DNA from 2 places in the Methylotuvimicrobium sp. KM1 genome. Region 1 is predicted to be linked to the other one. Evidence: riboswitches for the same ligand, from Rfam matches in the RefSeq annotation. Region 1 holds a riboswitch; the other holds the start of a gene.
The links. Region 1 has a riboswitch for cobalamin ahead of ACINK7_RS11785 (cobyrinate a,c-diamide synthase). Riboswitches for the same ligand answer to the same signal wherever they lie in the genome.

Region 1 (8,014 bases):
CCTATACCGGCGATACAATGCCGATCGATCCGCCGCCGGCCGAGGCTACCGATTTAGGTACTGTAAGTAGCAGCCAGACAGCTGAAAGAGTCTGGAACTATACCAATTCGAATAATGTAACGGTGACCTACACGGCCAGTTTGAGCGGGAGTAATGCATTTAGTTTTGTTCAAGGACAAGGCACCCAAAATGTCGCGCCCGGTAGCTCCACACAAACACGAATCCGCTTTTCTGCGGCAGGGCAGACACGAGGACGCAAGAATGCGACGTTAACGATTATCCAATCGGCGCCTGGATTTACCCCTTTTACACAAAACATCGTGCTGACCGGTATCGTCGAAACCACGCCGACCGCTCAAATCTATCTCGACGACCAATTGCTGTTCGATGAAGGCACGCCCACGGGCGACTTGAATGCCCTAATCTTGTCGGTGGATCATCCTTATGCCGCCAACAACGGCAAATATCAAGATCAAGACAACGTCAAATTTCCGGTCAAACGCTCCGGCACCTATGTTCTGGCCTCGGGTTTCGGCGGCGACCGGCACAGCACCCTATCGGCCGAACGCCAACGACGCTTGGACCGCCTGTTGCTCGACGGGGCGGCCGAGGACTCGCGCGAAGTCATCACCGAAACCCTCAATATCATCGGTCAAAGCTGGTACAAACAAACCCAGCTCGATGCCGAAATGCTCGCCGCGATCGGCGGCAAACGCCTGATTCGGCATCACCGTTTCGGCATCGTCGGCCAGGAAGCGGGATACTTCGTCGACATCAAGGCTCAGGTACAATCGACTCCGGCGTCGACTCTAGCCTCCGGCAGCGACGGTTCGTTCGCGGCCGGCAATTTCATCGCCAGCGCGATGGAACACAGCGTTCTGGAGCAACTCCAAGGCGACGACAATCCGGCGATGTCCACGATCAAGATATTCCATCTGCACAACCAAACCGGCGGCAAGTTCTACTTGGCAACGCCCGGAAACTATACCGCCATCAAAGGGCAATTGACCGGCTACGATACGAACACGCTCAACGATATCCAAGCGGCAATCAACAATCAAGCCCGGGTGATCCTGCCGCAAAGCGGTCAGGTGGCGTTGAACGACTGGACCGGGGCCGGCTATGTCGACTACCGGGTTTCGGGAACGCAGCGGAGCATCGGCATGATCATTGGCGGCGGCCTGCACGGCGGCTTCGCCAGCCTGGAAGGGAACGTCAACGCCATCACGCAAAGCAGCCTGTCCCGGCCGGCCTACACGCCGTCGGCTAACATTGCCACGCCCAAAGGCGTGGATCCTGTCGATCTTGGCAGCGGCGCCTATCTCAACGCCGGTACCGACTTGGCCCTGGGCGGCAACGGCCCGCGCGGCTTGCGCTTCGGACGCAGCTACAACAGCCGGCAAGTCAACGCCAATCGCGCCTTCATGGCGCCGGGCTGGAGCCACAGCTACGCCATCGAACTCAAACGCTTCAGCGACAACGACGCCGCCTTGGGACTGCGCACCCCGCAAGACGCGGCCGCCCTGATCGTCGCCGCCTACGTTGCCCGCGATCTTTTGACCGACACGCAACCCGATTTGGAGAACTGGATAACCGCCGCCTTGGTCGCGCAATGGGCCACCGACCAATTGCTGGACAACGCGGTCGCGGTCAATCTGGGCGACCGGGTGTTGAGCTACCGGCAACAACCGGACGGCAGTTACACGCCGCCGCCGAGCGTGACCACCGAATTAATCCAAAACCCGAACGGCACCTTCAAACTGGAAGAGCGCTTCGGCACGGTACTGACCTTCAACACCGACAACCGCATCCAAAGCCTGACCGACATTGACGGCAACGCCCTGAGTTTTGCCTATACCAACGGTAAACTCAGTCAAGTCGAAGACGCCTATCACCGCACGCTGACCCTGACCTATACCGACGACCGGCTGACCCAAGTCAGCGACAATCAAGGCCGAAGCGTTCATTACGATTATACCGGTGACAACCTGACCGGCTACCGCGACGCCGAAAACAAGCTTTGGCAATACGGCTACGACGACCATCACCAAATCCTGACCGTCACCGACCCGGTTGGCGTTACCATCGTCGACAACGTCTACGACGCAAGCGGCAAAGTCATCCGGCAAACCGCCCCTCGCGACAACAATACGACAGCCGTCTACACACTCCACTACACCGGCCTCTCATCCAGCGAAGAAGATCCGCTCGGCCACCGAACGACCTACCATTACGACTTCGCCGGGCGGACCGTCGCCGTCGAAAACGCCCTGGGCGAGAAAAGTGCGGTCGACTACGACGGCCAAGGCCAGATCATCCAACAAACCGACCCGCTCGGCCGCATCAGCCAGTACAGCTACGACGGCCGCAACAATCTCCGATTCAGCTGGAATCCGCTGGATGAAGCGACCGAATTCCGCTACGACGGCCAACACCGGCTGACCCGCGTCATTGACGCGCTGGGCCACGGCGCCGAGATCGACTACGATGCCAGACATCGTCCGATCCGCTTCCGCAACGGCGAAACCGATGCAAACACCGGCCGGCGGCTCCAAACCATGCAAGTTTATTATGCCAATGGCTTGCTGCAACTCGAAACCGACGCCCGGTATACCCGGACCGATTATGTCTACGACGCTTACGGTTGGCTCGACACGCAAAAAACCGGCGCGCACCCGGTCGTCGATACCGATTACAACGCCATTGGCCAACTGACCCGGCTGGCCGATCAAAACGGCACCGTGACCACCTTCGATCATTACGACCAACGCGGCTTATTGACCGAGCAGACCGACCCGCTAGGCAAAAAACGCTTCACGACTTATGACGATGCGGGACGGGTCCAAAGCCAAACCGACCGTAACGGCAACGTCACCAGTCTGGCTTACACGCCGACCAGTCAACTCAAACGCATCACTTACCAGAATGGTCGTCAGGTCGAGTTTAACTATGACAGTCGCGATAATCTCGAAACGATGACCGACCCAAGCGGGACGACGACCAACAGTTTCGACGAGTTAAACCGACTGACCGGCCACACCGACCCGAACGGCTTTAGCGTCGGCTACCAATACGACCCAGCCGGCAACCTCCAAACCCTCGCCTATCCGGGCACGAACCGCACCGTAACCTACGGCTACGACGACGCAGGCCGCCTGACCAGCGTGACTGTCGACTGGCTCAGCGGCACGCCGGCCACGACCTACCACTACGATGCCGCTGGTCGGATGGAACAGGCCGATCTTTTCAACGGCAGCGTCACCAATTACACCCTGGACAAAGCCGACCGGTTGACCGGCATTCAACACAGCGCCGACGGCCAAATCCTGGCCGACTATCAATACACCCTCGACAACAACGGCAACCGGATCAAAGCCCTCGCTCAAGAACCGCAAAAACCGGAAGCACTGATCAACCGGAGCCAAGGCTATACTTACAATGCGCAAAAGAACCGGCTGCTGACAACCCAACTGAACGGCACGGATCAGACGACCTTCAGCTACGACCACGAAGGCCGCCTATTCCGCACTCATCTACAAGGCGAAAGACCCACGTCTTTCAGCTACGACCACGCCCACCGGCTGATTCGACACGGCAACGAGCAGTATGTCTATGACGGCGTCGGCAACCGCATCCGAGCGACACGTAGCGGCACCACCACAAAATACATCGTTGATGCCGCCGGCAACTTGCTCGCCGAAGCCAATAACAGCAACCAAATCACACGGTACTATATTTACGGCCAAGGCCTGCTTGGTTTTGTCGACGCCAGTACCAACCAGCTGTACACCTACCATTTCGACGGCACCGGCCATACCATCGCCATTACCAACCAAAGCCAACAAACCGTCAACACCTATGCCTACGATCCCTATGGCAGGCTCATGGGCCAGACCGAAACGATACCGCAACCGTTCAAGTATGTCGGTCAATTTGGTGTGTTCTCCGAAGAAAACAACCTTTACTACATGCGGGCGCGGTATTATGATGCCGACATCGGAAGGTTTATCTCCGAAGACCCGATCGGATTCGAGGGTGGGTTGAATCTGTATGCGTATGCCGGAGGGAATCCGGTGATGTTTGTGGATCCGAGTGGACAATTCGCATGTGGAGGTATTTGTGTAGCAGCAATTGGAGTTGGTGTAGGCTTTATTTTCGATTATTCCGTTGAAGCCATACGAGGATCAAATAACTCGACAGCTACAACGTCAGGCAATGTTGTAGCAGGAACAGCCGTTGCCGTTACATCAAGCACCCAGTCAAAACCAAGGACGGGAATAGCTGGTGGAGGTCCATCCGGTTCTGGTACATCTGTCGCTAGTCAGTTAAATCACAATGCTGCCAAGAAGGGAATGTATTCTATTGGAACTAGAAACGCTATTAGCTCAGTCTTGCGTAAAACTCCCTATGTAGGATATGCATATGGTTCATATCAGATTGGTGAAGCGATTTATGATAGATATAACAGCTTTAGCTTAAATCAGACAGATGCTGTTGCTAATGGAGTGAATGTCAATTATGGCTCATCTAGAAAGTGATTCTATAGATAGGAAAGCCCGAGATAAGCTCGCCGAGCTTGTTAGGTGGCTTATTTCTGGTCAAATTAGTAACTTTAAATTTGAGAAAGAAACACCAAATACGGACGACCCCGGAGTTTTAGCAATTATTCATTCCTTGTGGTGCTTTTATGATGATTTTAAAGAACACAAGCTGTCCGGTGATAAGACTCTCCCGGAAACCACAAAAAATGAATTAAAGCGATGGATTGTTTTTCTGTACTCAGATGAAAAATATTTATGGCCAGAAATATCCTATCCGGGTGTTAGGCCTATTGAGCAAAATTTTGTATCAAAATTATTTAATGGTTCTGAAAAAGAAAAAAAATTCATGGAAGCTGGTGACTACTCATTATGGCCATTCTTTGATAAAGAAATGTATGATCGCGCAATGAGAAATCCTAAGTTGCTAGCATCGAAAAAATAAACCTATAATCCATGTTTCAACAAACTTAAACTCTTGAAAAGTGGGTGTTTTTAAAACGGCCCGACTTATTCAACGGCAGCGTCACCCACTACACCCTGGACAAGGCCGACCGGCTGAAAGGCATCCACCACAGCGTAGGCGGCCAAACCCTGGCCGATTACCAATACACCCTCGATAATAACGGCAACCGGATCTAAGCCCTCGCCGAAGAACCGGCTGCTGACAACTCAACTGAACGGCACGACGTAGGCCACCTTCAGCTACGACCACGAAGGCCGCCTATTCCGCACTCATCTACAAGGCGAAAGACCCACGTCTTTCACCTTCGACCACGCCCACCGGCTGGTTCGACGCGGCAACGAGCAGTATGTCTATGACGGCGTCGGCAACCGCATCCAAGCCACAAGAAACGGCCAAGTCACCAAGTACATCTACGATGCCGCCGGCAACCTGCTCGCCGAAGCCAATAACAGCAACCAAATCACACGGTACTATATTTACGGCCAAGGCCTGATCGGCTTTGTCGACGCCCAAACCAACCAACTCTCCACCTACCACTTCGACGGCACCGGGCACACCGTCGCGATCACCGATCAAAACCTCAAATCGTCAACAGCTACGCCTACGATCCGTACGGCAGGCTGATGGCACAAACCGAAATTATCGCTCAGCCGTTCAAGTATGCCGGGCATTTCGTCGTACAAGCCGAAGCTGATAACCATTTGCGCAGCTTTAACGAGTAACCTATAATCCGCAGCTTGTTTTACGGTTCCCGCACTGGGCGGGTGAAACTGGAAGCCGGTTAAAGACCGGCGCTGCCCCCGCAACGGTAGGTGATTTTTCACAAGCCCGGAGACAGGCCCTAAAACATACAGAACAGTATTGCGGTGGGCGATCTGTCAAATCTTTTTCGGTTTGTCTTCCCCTTCGTTTTTCCGTCAATCAGACTTGGAAAGGACAATCACGATGAAAACACTCGCCGGCTCTTCCGTCGTTTACTCCGCTAAATTTCTCCCGAGCTTGAGCGCCATCGTATTGGACTTGACCAAACTCAAACTCTGATCATGAACAGCACCCCATCCGTCCGTCACTGTCCGACCATGCTGATCAGCGCGCCCGCCTCCGGCCAAGGCAAGACAACCGTGACCGCCGCGCTGGCAGCCTATCACCGAAGCCGAAACCGCAAGGTCAGCGTATTCAAAACCGGCCCGGATTTCATCGATCCGCAGATTTTGGCTCATGCCTCGGGCCGACCGGTCTATCAGCTGGATTTGTGGATGATGGGCGAGGCGCATTGCCGCGACTTGCTCTATCGCGCCGCCGCCGAAGCCGATGTCATCCTGATCGAAGGCGTGATGGGTCTCTACGACGGCGACAGCAGCAGCGCCGATCTGGCGCAAGCGCTGTCGGTACCGGTCGCCGCCGTGATCGACGCGCAAGGCATGGCGCAAACTTTTGCCGCCGTCGCCTACGGTTTGGCTCATTACCGGCCGAACCTAAGGTTTGCCGGCGTGATCGCCAACAAGGTCGGCAGTCCAGGCCATGCCGGATTACTGCAAGAAGCGCTGCCCGACGACATGCCTTTGCTGGCGGCCCTATCCAAAGAAGCGGACATCGCCTTGCCATCGCGGCATTTAGGTTTACTGCAAGCGGACGAGATCGGCGACTTGAACCGAAGACTGGCGCGAGCCGCCGAATTATTGACCGAATCCGCGCCATGCCGCTTACCTGAACCGGTTGCCTTTGCCCCGGCGGCAATGACGCCGACGCCGTGCCTTCTTGCCGGCAAGCGCATCGGCATCGCCCGCGACGCGGCCTTTTCATTCATCTACCAGGCCAACCTCGATTGCTTGCAGGCCATGGGCGCCGAGCTGCGTTTCTTCTCGCCGTTGACCGACACCGAAATACCGGATGTCGATAGTCTTTATCTGCCGGGCGGATATCCGGAACTGCATCTAGCGGCACTCGCCGATAATCGCGCGATGAAACAGGCCTTGCATGACTATCACCGCGCCGGCAAACCGATTTACGCCGAATGCGGCGGTTTTTTATACCTATTGGAAACGCTGACCGACAAACAGGGGCAATCGGCCGCGATGGCTGGCCTGTTGCCGGGTCGCGCGACAATGCAGAACCGGCTGGTCAATCTGGGCATGCACAGCTTGCAGCTGGAGCACGGAGAGATACGCGGCCATAGTTTTCATCATTCGCTTCTGGAAACCGATAAGGAAGCCTCGACCGTATCGATTCCGCAACGCAATCGTAGCCAAGGCGAAAAGTTTTTCCGCGTGGGATCGTTGCAAGCCTCTTATCTGCATACTTATTTTCCGTTCAACCCGCAACAAGCCGCAGGATTTTTTCAATAACCGGATTATCGAAAGTCTGGATTGTCGGTGCCGGCGATCCTAAACAGCGTAGCCCGGATGAAGCGTAGCGCAATCCGGGATGTTCGGTGCCACGCCAATCCCGTATTCCGCTACGCTACATACGGGCTACATGCTAAGGAACGAGCATGAAACAATTTAGACAACTGTTGGAAGGGGGTTCGGTGGCTCGATTGGCAGGTGTCGGGGGCTGGGATAGCCGCCGTCAAGCCTACACGGACGTATTCACCCAGCAGCTAAATTCCATAGTTCATTGGCTATAATTAATTATCTAGGATAATTTAGGTGCTGGGTGAACGGCGGTCCTCGATAGACAAAGCCAAGGCGGTTTTTCAATCAAAAGGGAGTAATTCCTGAATGGGTCTCAGCATCTTGCCGAGGCAAAGTTTTTTCAAGCTCGAGGAATACCGGTTCGGCAGCATCGTATCATTTTATTTATCTTTACCATTCAGACGACCGATTTCGCGCAACGTATCGTTCAATACAGGCTGTAACTGTTGAATCGACTCATCTATCGTAGCTCCTTCTTCTAAAAGCTTAGACTCGATCTGTTCAGCCAACTTCCATACTTGTATCAGCGCCAAGTTTCCTGCCGTCCCTTTCAATTTATGCGCCAAGGCAAGAGCACTTTCCCGCTCTCCTTGAGC
Region 2 (8,014 bases), 1.3 Mb from region 1:
TGCTTCGGAAACTTGACGTGATTTTTCACTTCCCAATAGTTTTGCGAGGCCGGCGTCACCACCGGGCTGATGCCGATGTAGGTTTCCAGTCCGTCCATGTGTTCGGCAAACAGTTCCACCAGGCGATGGTCGTAAAACGGTTGCGAAAAAAAGCCGTTGGCGCCGGCATCGGCCTTGCGCTGAATATAATGGCATTCGTGTTGCAAGCCTTGCCGATGCGGATCGAATCCGGCATAGATGTTCAACGCCGGAAAACGCCGGCGCACCGCTCGAATCAGATCGATCACGTCGGTATTGTAATAGCTGCGTTTCAAACCTTCCGGCGGGTCGCCGGTGACCAGCAAAATGTCGTCGAGTCGGTATTGTTCGATGATGCGATACAACTCGCCGCTTTCGATTTTAAAATCGATAGCCCGAAAGTGCGGAATGAAGCGATATTTGCGCCGGTCGATGTGCGTCGCCAGTTCCCAACTGCGAATATCGAAACGCTGAATATCCGGCACGTTGATGATATTGATACCGCTATCCAAGCTCTGCACAAACGCATATTGTTTTTCAAAGGCCTCCAAGCTTCTGGGGACGATCTCAAAGGAAATGTTCATGGGTTATCGCATGCTCTGCTATTAGTTGACCCCGGCATCAGGAAACTGTCGTAAAAGACAAAATGTTGGGTTAGTGCGGCGTAACCCAACAAAATATTCCCTTTCGCACTTCAAATTTCGGCAGTACCTAAGAAGGCACCGGGGCGTTCGATACATCAAAAGGCGCCGATCAGCCTAGCGTGGCACGCAAGGTTTTGGCGGCGGCCACCATCCGGGTCAGCGCCGGTATCACCTCATGCCACTGGCGGGTTTTCAGGCCGCAGTCCGGGTTGACCCACAATTGTTCGGCCGGAATGCGTTCGGCGGCCTTGCGCATCAGCGCCACGATATGCTGCTCGCTCGGAATATTGGGCGAATGGATGTCGTAGACGCCGGGACCGATGCCGTTCGGGTAGTTGAAATGCTCGAAGGCATCCAGTAACTCCATGTCGGAACGCGAAGTCTCGATGGTAATGGCGTCTGCGTCCATGTCGGCGATGGCGGCGATGATGTCGTTGAACTCGGAGTAACACATGTGAGTGTGTATCTGCGTCTCGTCGGCCACGCCGCCCGTCGCGATACGGAACGCTTCCACCGCCCACTCCAGATACGCCTGCCATTGCGATCGGCGTAACGGCAAACCTTCGCGTAGGGCGGCTTCGTCGATTTGAATCACGCCGATACCGGCTTTTTCCAAATCCAGCACTTCCGCGCGGATGGCCAGGGCCAGTTGCTTGCAGGTGACCGAACGCGACTGGTCGTCGCGCACGAATGACCAGTTCAAAATGGTCACAGGACCGGTCAACATGCCTTTCATCGGTTTGTCGGTCAGGGATTGGGCGTAGCCGATCCATTCGACGGTCATCGGGCGCGGGCGGCTGATGTCGCCGAACAGGATGGGCGGTTTGACGCAACGCGAGCCGTAAGACTGCACCCAACCGGATTGGCTGAAGGCGTAGCCGGCTAGTTGTTCGCCGAAGTATTCCACCATGTCGTTGCGTTCGGCTTCGCCATGCACGAAAACGTCCAAACCGAGCGCTTCCTGTTCACGCACGCAACGCGCAATTTCGCCGCGCATCGCGGCTTGATAGCCGGCTTGGTCCAGTTTGCCGGACTTGAACTGGCTGCGGGCCAGGCGGATTTCCGACGTCTGCGGGAAAGAACCGATGGTCGTAGTGGGAAACTTGGGCAGTTTTAGTAGCGCGGCCTGCTTGAGTGCGCGTTGCGCATACGGGCTTTTGCGCCGGGCCAGTTGCGAGGTGATGTCGGCCAGCGCCGCCTTGACCGACGGATTGTTGACCCGCGCCGAATTGTGGCGGGCTTCGATGGCGGCGCGGTTGTCCTCCAGTTCGGCTTTGACTGCATCACGCCCTTGGTTCAGCGCCTTACCCAGCACGCGCAATTCGCCGAGCTTCTGTTTGGCAAAGGCCAGCCAGGATTTGATTTCGGCGTCGAGTTTCTGCTCGTTGTCCAGATCGACCGGCACATGCAGCAGCGAGCACGACGGTGCCAGCCACAGGCGTTCGCCCAGTTGTTGAGCAATCGGTTCCAGACTATCCAGCACCGCGTTGAGGTCGGTTTTCCAGATGTTGCGGCCATTGATGACGCCGAGCGATAATACTTTGTCCGCGGGCCATTGCTCGAGCAACGCTTCGACATCATCGCGGCCGTTGACGGCATCGACGTGCAAACCGGCCACCGGCAAGTTGACGGTGAGATTGCGGTTTTCCACCAGTTGGCCGAAATAGGTCACCAGCAACAGCTTGACGCGGCAGGCCTGCAATTGTTGATAGGCGGTGTTAAAAGCATTTTGCCAGGCGTCATCGAGTTCGGTGACCAGAATCGGTTCGTCGATCTGCACCCATTCGACGCCTGCATTCGCCAGCGCTTCCAGCAATTGCGCGTAAACCGGCAGCAGTTTGGGCAACAGCGCCAGTTTCTCGGAGTCGTCCTTGGCCTTGCCTAACCACAAATAGGTAACCGGGCCGATGATCACCGGCTTGGCGGCGACGCCTTGGGCCTTGGCCTCTGCCAGTTGCTCCAGCAGCCGGGACGCATCCAGCTTGAATTCGGTGGCGGCGTTGAACTCAGGGACAATGTAGTGATAGTTGGTGTCGAACCACTTGGTCATTTCGCCGGCGGCGACGCCGCCGCAACCAGCGGCTTCGTCCGCGGCTTGTGCCGAACGGCCGCGGGCGACCCGAAAGTAATTGTCCAACGCGTCGCCGTGGAATTGTTGCACCCGCTCAGGCAGGTTGCCCAAGGTAAAGCTCATGTCCAGCACTTGGTCGTAAAAGGCGAAGTCGCCGACCGGCGCCCAATCCAGTCCGGCCTGCAATTGCCAATGACGCCGGCGTAACTGTTGGCCGAGTGATTTAAGATCCTCGCGCGAGGATAGACCTTGCCAGTACGACTCTAAGGCAAACTTTAGCTCGCGCTTGGCGCCGATACGGGGAAAGCCCAAATTGTGAATTTTCGTCATGAATAAATACCGTCTGTTGAATGTTTGACACAGAAAACATTGTAAACAGACAAATGAATGACGATAATCGATGATTCTTCATCAACTCATGAGATATATTCATCAATATGGAATTGATCCACCTGCGCATCCTGCTGGCGTTAAAACGCCACGGCACCCTCAGCGCCTCCGCCGAAACCCTGCATCTGACCCAATCGGCGCTGTCGCATCAAATCAAAAACCTGGAACAACGCCTGGGTGTCACACTGTGGTACAAGCAGGGCCGCTCGCTGGTATTGAGCCAGGCCGGGCGTTATATGTCCGAGGTCGCAGAATCCGTCATCGCCACCGTCGATTCGGCGGAAAACCATTTGGCGCAGCTAGCCAAAGGCAAGACCGGTAAATTGACGATAGGCATCGAATGCCATGCCTGCTACGAGTGGTTTCGCAACATTCTGCAACCCTATCTGCGCGCGTGGCCGGACTTGACCGTCGAAGTCACCTCGCGCTACCGCTTCGAATCGTTCGAAGCCATCCGCCAATACAAACTGGATGCGGTGTTGACCTCGGACCCGGTCGATAACGGCCTGCTCAGCTACCAGACGCTGTTCGATTTCGAATTGGTATTGATCGTGGCCGACAGCCATCCGCTGGCCGGCCGCGCCGAAATCAAGCCCGACGATTTGCGCGGCGAAACCGTGCTGACTTACCCGGTGGCGCGCGAGCGGCTGGACATGTTCCGTAAGGTGCTGCAACCGGCCGGCATCGAACCCGCCGCCCATATCCCGGTCGAGGAAACCGACATCATGCTGCAACTAGCCGCCGCCGGTCGCGGCGTGTGCCTGCTGCCGGAATGGCTGCTGGCCGACAAATCCGACAAACTGGGCCTGACCGGCCTGCGTTTCGCTGGTCTACCCATAGCTAAAACCATGTATTTGGCTTGTCGGCACGAGGATGCCGAGTTGGAGTATTTACGTTGGTTGGTGGAACATGCCGCGATGGCGCTAGATGACGCTTTAGCCTAGCTGCTGTCATAGATTGGCTTCAAAAGGGCCGTTAAACCTGAAAATCCTACAGTATTTGTTTGATTGGTGGCCTGGATCCAAAAGTTGGGTTTGCTTGAAGGGTCAATGAATGCACAATATGTAGACAGATTGGCCTATAAAAATCACTACATATAGTAATCCTAGCTTGACACATTCGCCATACCCGCCTAAACTACTGCGCCAAGACGGTTCCCCCCGAAGGGGATTAAAAGGGAATCCGGTCGGCGATTTTGCTTCTTTTGCATGATCGCCTGCAAGCCGGAGCTGCCCCCGCAACTGTAATCGGCGAGTTGAGGTTCACCATGTGCCACTGGACGCGAGTCCGGGAAGGCCGAACCGAAACGACGACCCGAAAGCCAGGAGACCTGCCCTCGAAACTTTAATCAACCGGGAGCGGGGTGTCTCCGAGGACGATGGCAAATAATGCGGTTCGGGCTATTTCGGCTTCCGTGTCGCGCCTGCCGTTGCGGCTTCATATCCCCGCTCCTCAATGGAGTAACCCATGGATACCGCCGCTCAACCCGCCAGTTTTTATCCCGACTCTGCCGAGTCCTTTAAACATTCAGTGCCGCGCTCGGAGGGGAACGGCTTGGAAGTCATTCGCCGCAACCGTTCCGTGGCCACATTTCAGCCGGAAAAAATCGCCATCGCGATCACCAAAGCCTTTCTCGCAGTCGAGGGCCAGCATAGCGTCAATTCGGCGCGGACTCGCGATCAGGTCGCGCAGCTCACGGCCGGCGTGGTCGAGGCATTGACTCGGCGCCTGCCGGGCGGCGGTACGATACATATCGAGGATATTCAGGACCAAGTGGAACTGGCGCTGATGCGTTCCGGCGCCCACGACGTGGCCCGCGCTTACGTGCTGTACCGCGAAAAACACGCCGAGCAACGCGCGGCCCGGCAAGCCATCGACAATGCATCACCGTCTTTGCAAGTGGACGACCACGGCCGACGCCGACCGCTGGACAGTGCAGCGTTCATCGCGTTGTGCCGCGAAGCTTGCGCCGGCTTGGCCGATGTCGATGCCGAGCGGGTCTGGACGGGAGCCCTGACCAATCTCTACGACGGCATGCCGTTGGCATCGGTACGTCAGGCCTTGGTGTTGGCGGCGCGGACCTTGATCGAAGTCGAACCGGACTACGCCAAAGTCGCCGCGCGTTTGCTGTTGAGCCATCTGCGCCTGGAAGCCACCGGCTCGGCATTGAGCCAAGCCGATATGGCCGAACGCTACGCCGGCTGCTACGCCGACTTCATCGCAACCGGCGTCGCCGCCGAGTTACTCGATCCGCGTCTGGCCGAGTTCGATCTGGAAAAACTGGGTGGAGCGCTACTGGCCGAACGCGATCTGCAATTCGATTACTTGGGCCTGCAAACCCTGTACGACCGTTACTTTTTGCATATCGACGGCCGCCGCATCGAGTTGCCGCAGTGCTTTTTCATGCGGGTGGCGATGGGACTGGCGCTCAACGAAATTGACCGCGAAACGCGCGCGATCGAATTCTACCGGCTGCTGTCCGGCTTTGATTTCATGTGCTCGACGCCGACCTTATTTAACAGCGGCACCCGTCACCCGCAATTGTCGTCTTGCTACTTGACCACGGTCTCCGACGATCTGGACGGCATTTACCAAAGCATCAAGGAAAACGCGCTGCTGCAAAAATACGCCGGCGGCCTGGGCAACGACTGGACGCCGGTGCGGGCGCTGGGCAGCCGGATCAAGGGCACCAACGGCAACAGCCAGGGCGTGATTCCATTCCTAAAGGTGGTCAACGATACCGCCGTCGCAGTCAACCAAGGCGGCAAGCGCAAGGGTGCGGTTTGCGCCTACCTGGAAAACTGGCATCTGGATTTCGAGGAATTTCTGGAACTGCGCAAAAACACCGGCGACGAGCGTCGCCGTTGCCACGACATGAATACCGCCGCCTGGGTGTCGGATCTGTTCATGCAACGGGTGCGGGAAAACGGCGATTGGACTTTGTTTTCGCCGGTGGACGTGCCGGATTTGCACGATTTGTACGGTGCGGCCTTCGCCGAGGCTTATCAAGCCTACGAGGCCAAGGCCGAGCGCGGCGAAATCAAGTTATTCAAGCGCATCGGCGCGGTGCCATTGTGGCGCAAGATGCTGACCATGCTGTTCGAAACCGGCCATCCGTGGATTACCTTCAAGGACGCCTGCAATCTGCGTTCGCCGCAACAACACGCAGGGGTAATCCACAGCTCCAACCTGTGCACCGAAATCACGCTGAACACGTCCAATGATGAAACCGCCGTTTGCAATCTGGGCTCGGTGAATCTGGCCGCGCATTTAGTCGAACATAACGGGGTTTGGCAACTGGATGCCGACAAACTGCAACGCACCATTAACACCGCGATGCGCATGTTGGACAACGTCATCGACATCAATTTCTACGCCACAGTCAAAGCGCGTAACGCCAACCTGCGCCACCGCCCGGTCGGACTGGGCATGATGGGCTTCTCCAATTGTTTGCACCAACTGGGCATCGCTTACGCCAGCCCGGAAGCGGTGGCATTCGCCGACTATTCGGCCGAATTGCTGTGTTATTACGCCTATCAGGCTTCAGCCGATTTGGCCGAGCAACGCGGACGTTACAGCAGCTTTAACGGCAGTTTATGGCAGCAAGGCGTGTTACCGCCGGATACCTTGGCGCTCTTGGCGGAAACGCGCGGCGACTTGGGTGTGCCGACCGGCGGGCAGTTGGATTGGCAAGCGTTGCGCGAGCGCATCGCCCAAGTCGGCATGCGCAACTCCAATTGCGTGGCGATTGCGCCGACCGCGACCATTTCCAACATCGTCGGCGTTTCGGCGTCCATCGAGCCCGTTTATCAGAATCTATACGTCAAATCCAATCTGTCCGGCGAGTTCACGGTGGTCAACGCCGCATTGGTACGCGAGTTGAAAGCACTGGATTTATGGGATGCGGTGATGGTCGCCGACCTGAAATACTTCGACGGCTCGCTAGCCGCCATCGAGCGGGTGCCGGCCGAAATCAAAGCCCGCTATGCCACGGCCTTCGAAATCGACCCGGAAATGCTGATCGAAGCTGCCGCCCGCCGGCAGAAATGGTTGGACCAATCGCAATCGCTAAATTTGTACGTCGCCGCGCCGACCGGCGGCAAACTGGACCGGATGTACCGACTGGCCTGGCAACGCGGCTTGAAGACGACGTATTATTTACGCACCTTGGGCGCCACCGCGATGGAAAAAACCGGCGCCGACGAAACGGCGCCCAAGGCCTGCTCGATTGCTGATCCGGATTGCGAGGCCTGCCAATGAAAACGACGTTAAGCTTTGACGATTGGGATGTTTCGGCGGCGCCGGCGATCGGTGAATTCCAGGCAACCGCCGCAATATCGGCCTCACCGGACGGTTGTACGGTGCCGCCCATCGACCCCGAACAAAAACGGGTGGTCAACGGCCAGGCCGACATCAATCAACTGGCCCCGTTCAAGTACCCGTGGGCTTGGTCGTTTTTTCTAAACGCCAACCGCAACCATTGGACGCCGCTGGAAATCTCGATGGCGCAGGATGTGCACGATTACCAGCACAAATTGACATCGGCTGAGCGCCACGTATTCGAGAACGTACTCGCTTATCTTACTACCTCCGACATCCTGGCGATGCGCAATATCGGACTGGCGGTGATGGAAAAAATGAGCGCGCCGGAACTGCAAATCTACCAGGCCCGGCAAGTTTACGAGGAAGCGCTGCACACTTGGACCTACCAGCATTGCATCGAAACCTTGGGGATCGACCAGCGCGAGATTTACAACCGCTACCGGGTGGTGCCGGAAATCCACGGCAAGATTGCCTTGGCCAACCGCCGCTTGCAGGGTGTGTTGCAATCCGACAGGCCGTTGACCGATCGCGACGCGCTGCACGAATTCGCGATGGCCTATCTGTTTTT

Region 2: linked by a shared signal. The riboswitch ahead of ACINK7_RS17335 (ribonucleoside-diphosphate reductase subunit alpha) and the one ahead of ACINK7_RS11785 (cobyrinate a,c-diamide synthase) in region 1 are both predicted to bind cobalamin.

Annotation. Positions count from the first base shown of each region.
Region 1 covers NZ_CP173170.1:2,748,619-2,756,632, forward strand. Annotated here, with positions in the region: gene ACINK7_RS11765 (RHS repeat-associated core domain-containing protein) at 1-4,538, shown strand, start outside; gene ACINK7_RS11770 (hypothetical protein) at 4,519-4,983, shown strand; gene ACINK7_RS11775 (hypothetical protein) at 5,028-5,180, shown strand; gene ACINK7_RS11780 (hypothetical protein) at 5,377-5,628, shown strand; cobalamin riboswitch at 5,733-5,863, shown strand; gene ACINK7_RS11785 (cobyrinate a,c-diamide synthase) at 6,048-7,349, shown strand; gene ACINK7_RS11790 (hypothetical protein) at 7,496-7,630, shown strand; gene ACINK7_RS11795 (response regulator) at 7,799-8,014, opposite strand, start outside.
Region 2 covers NZ_CP173170.1:4,030,611-4,038,624, reverse strand. Annotated here, with positions in the region: gene ACINK7_RS17350 (methylenetetrahydrofolate reductase) at 1-602, opposite strand, end outside; gene metE (5-methyltetrahydropteroyltriglutamate--homocysteine S-methyltransferase) at 772-3,063, opposite strand; gene ACINK7_RS17340 (LysR family transcriptional regulator) at 3,171-4,067, shown strand; cobalamin riboswitch at 4,258-4,476, shown strand; gene ACINK7_RS17335 (ribonucleoside-diphosphate reductase subunit alpha) at 4,591-7,383, shown strand; gene ACINK7_RS17330 (ribonucleotide-diphosphate reductase subunit beta) at 7,380-8,014, shown strand, end outside.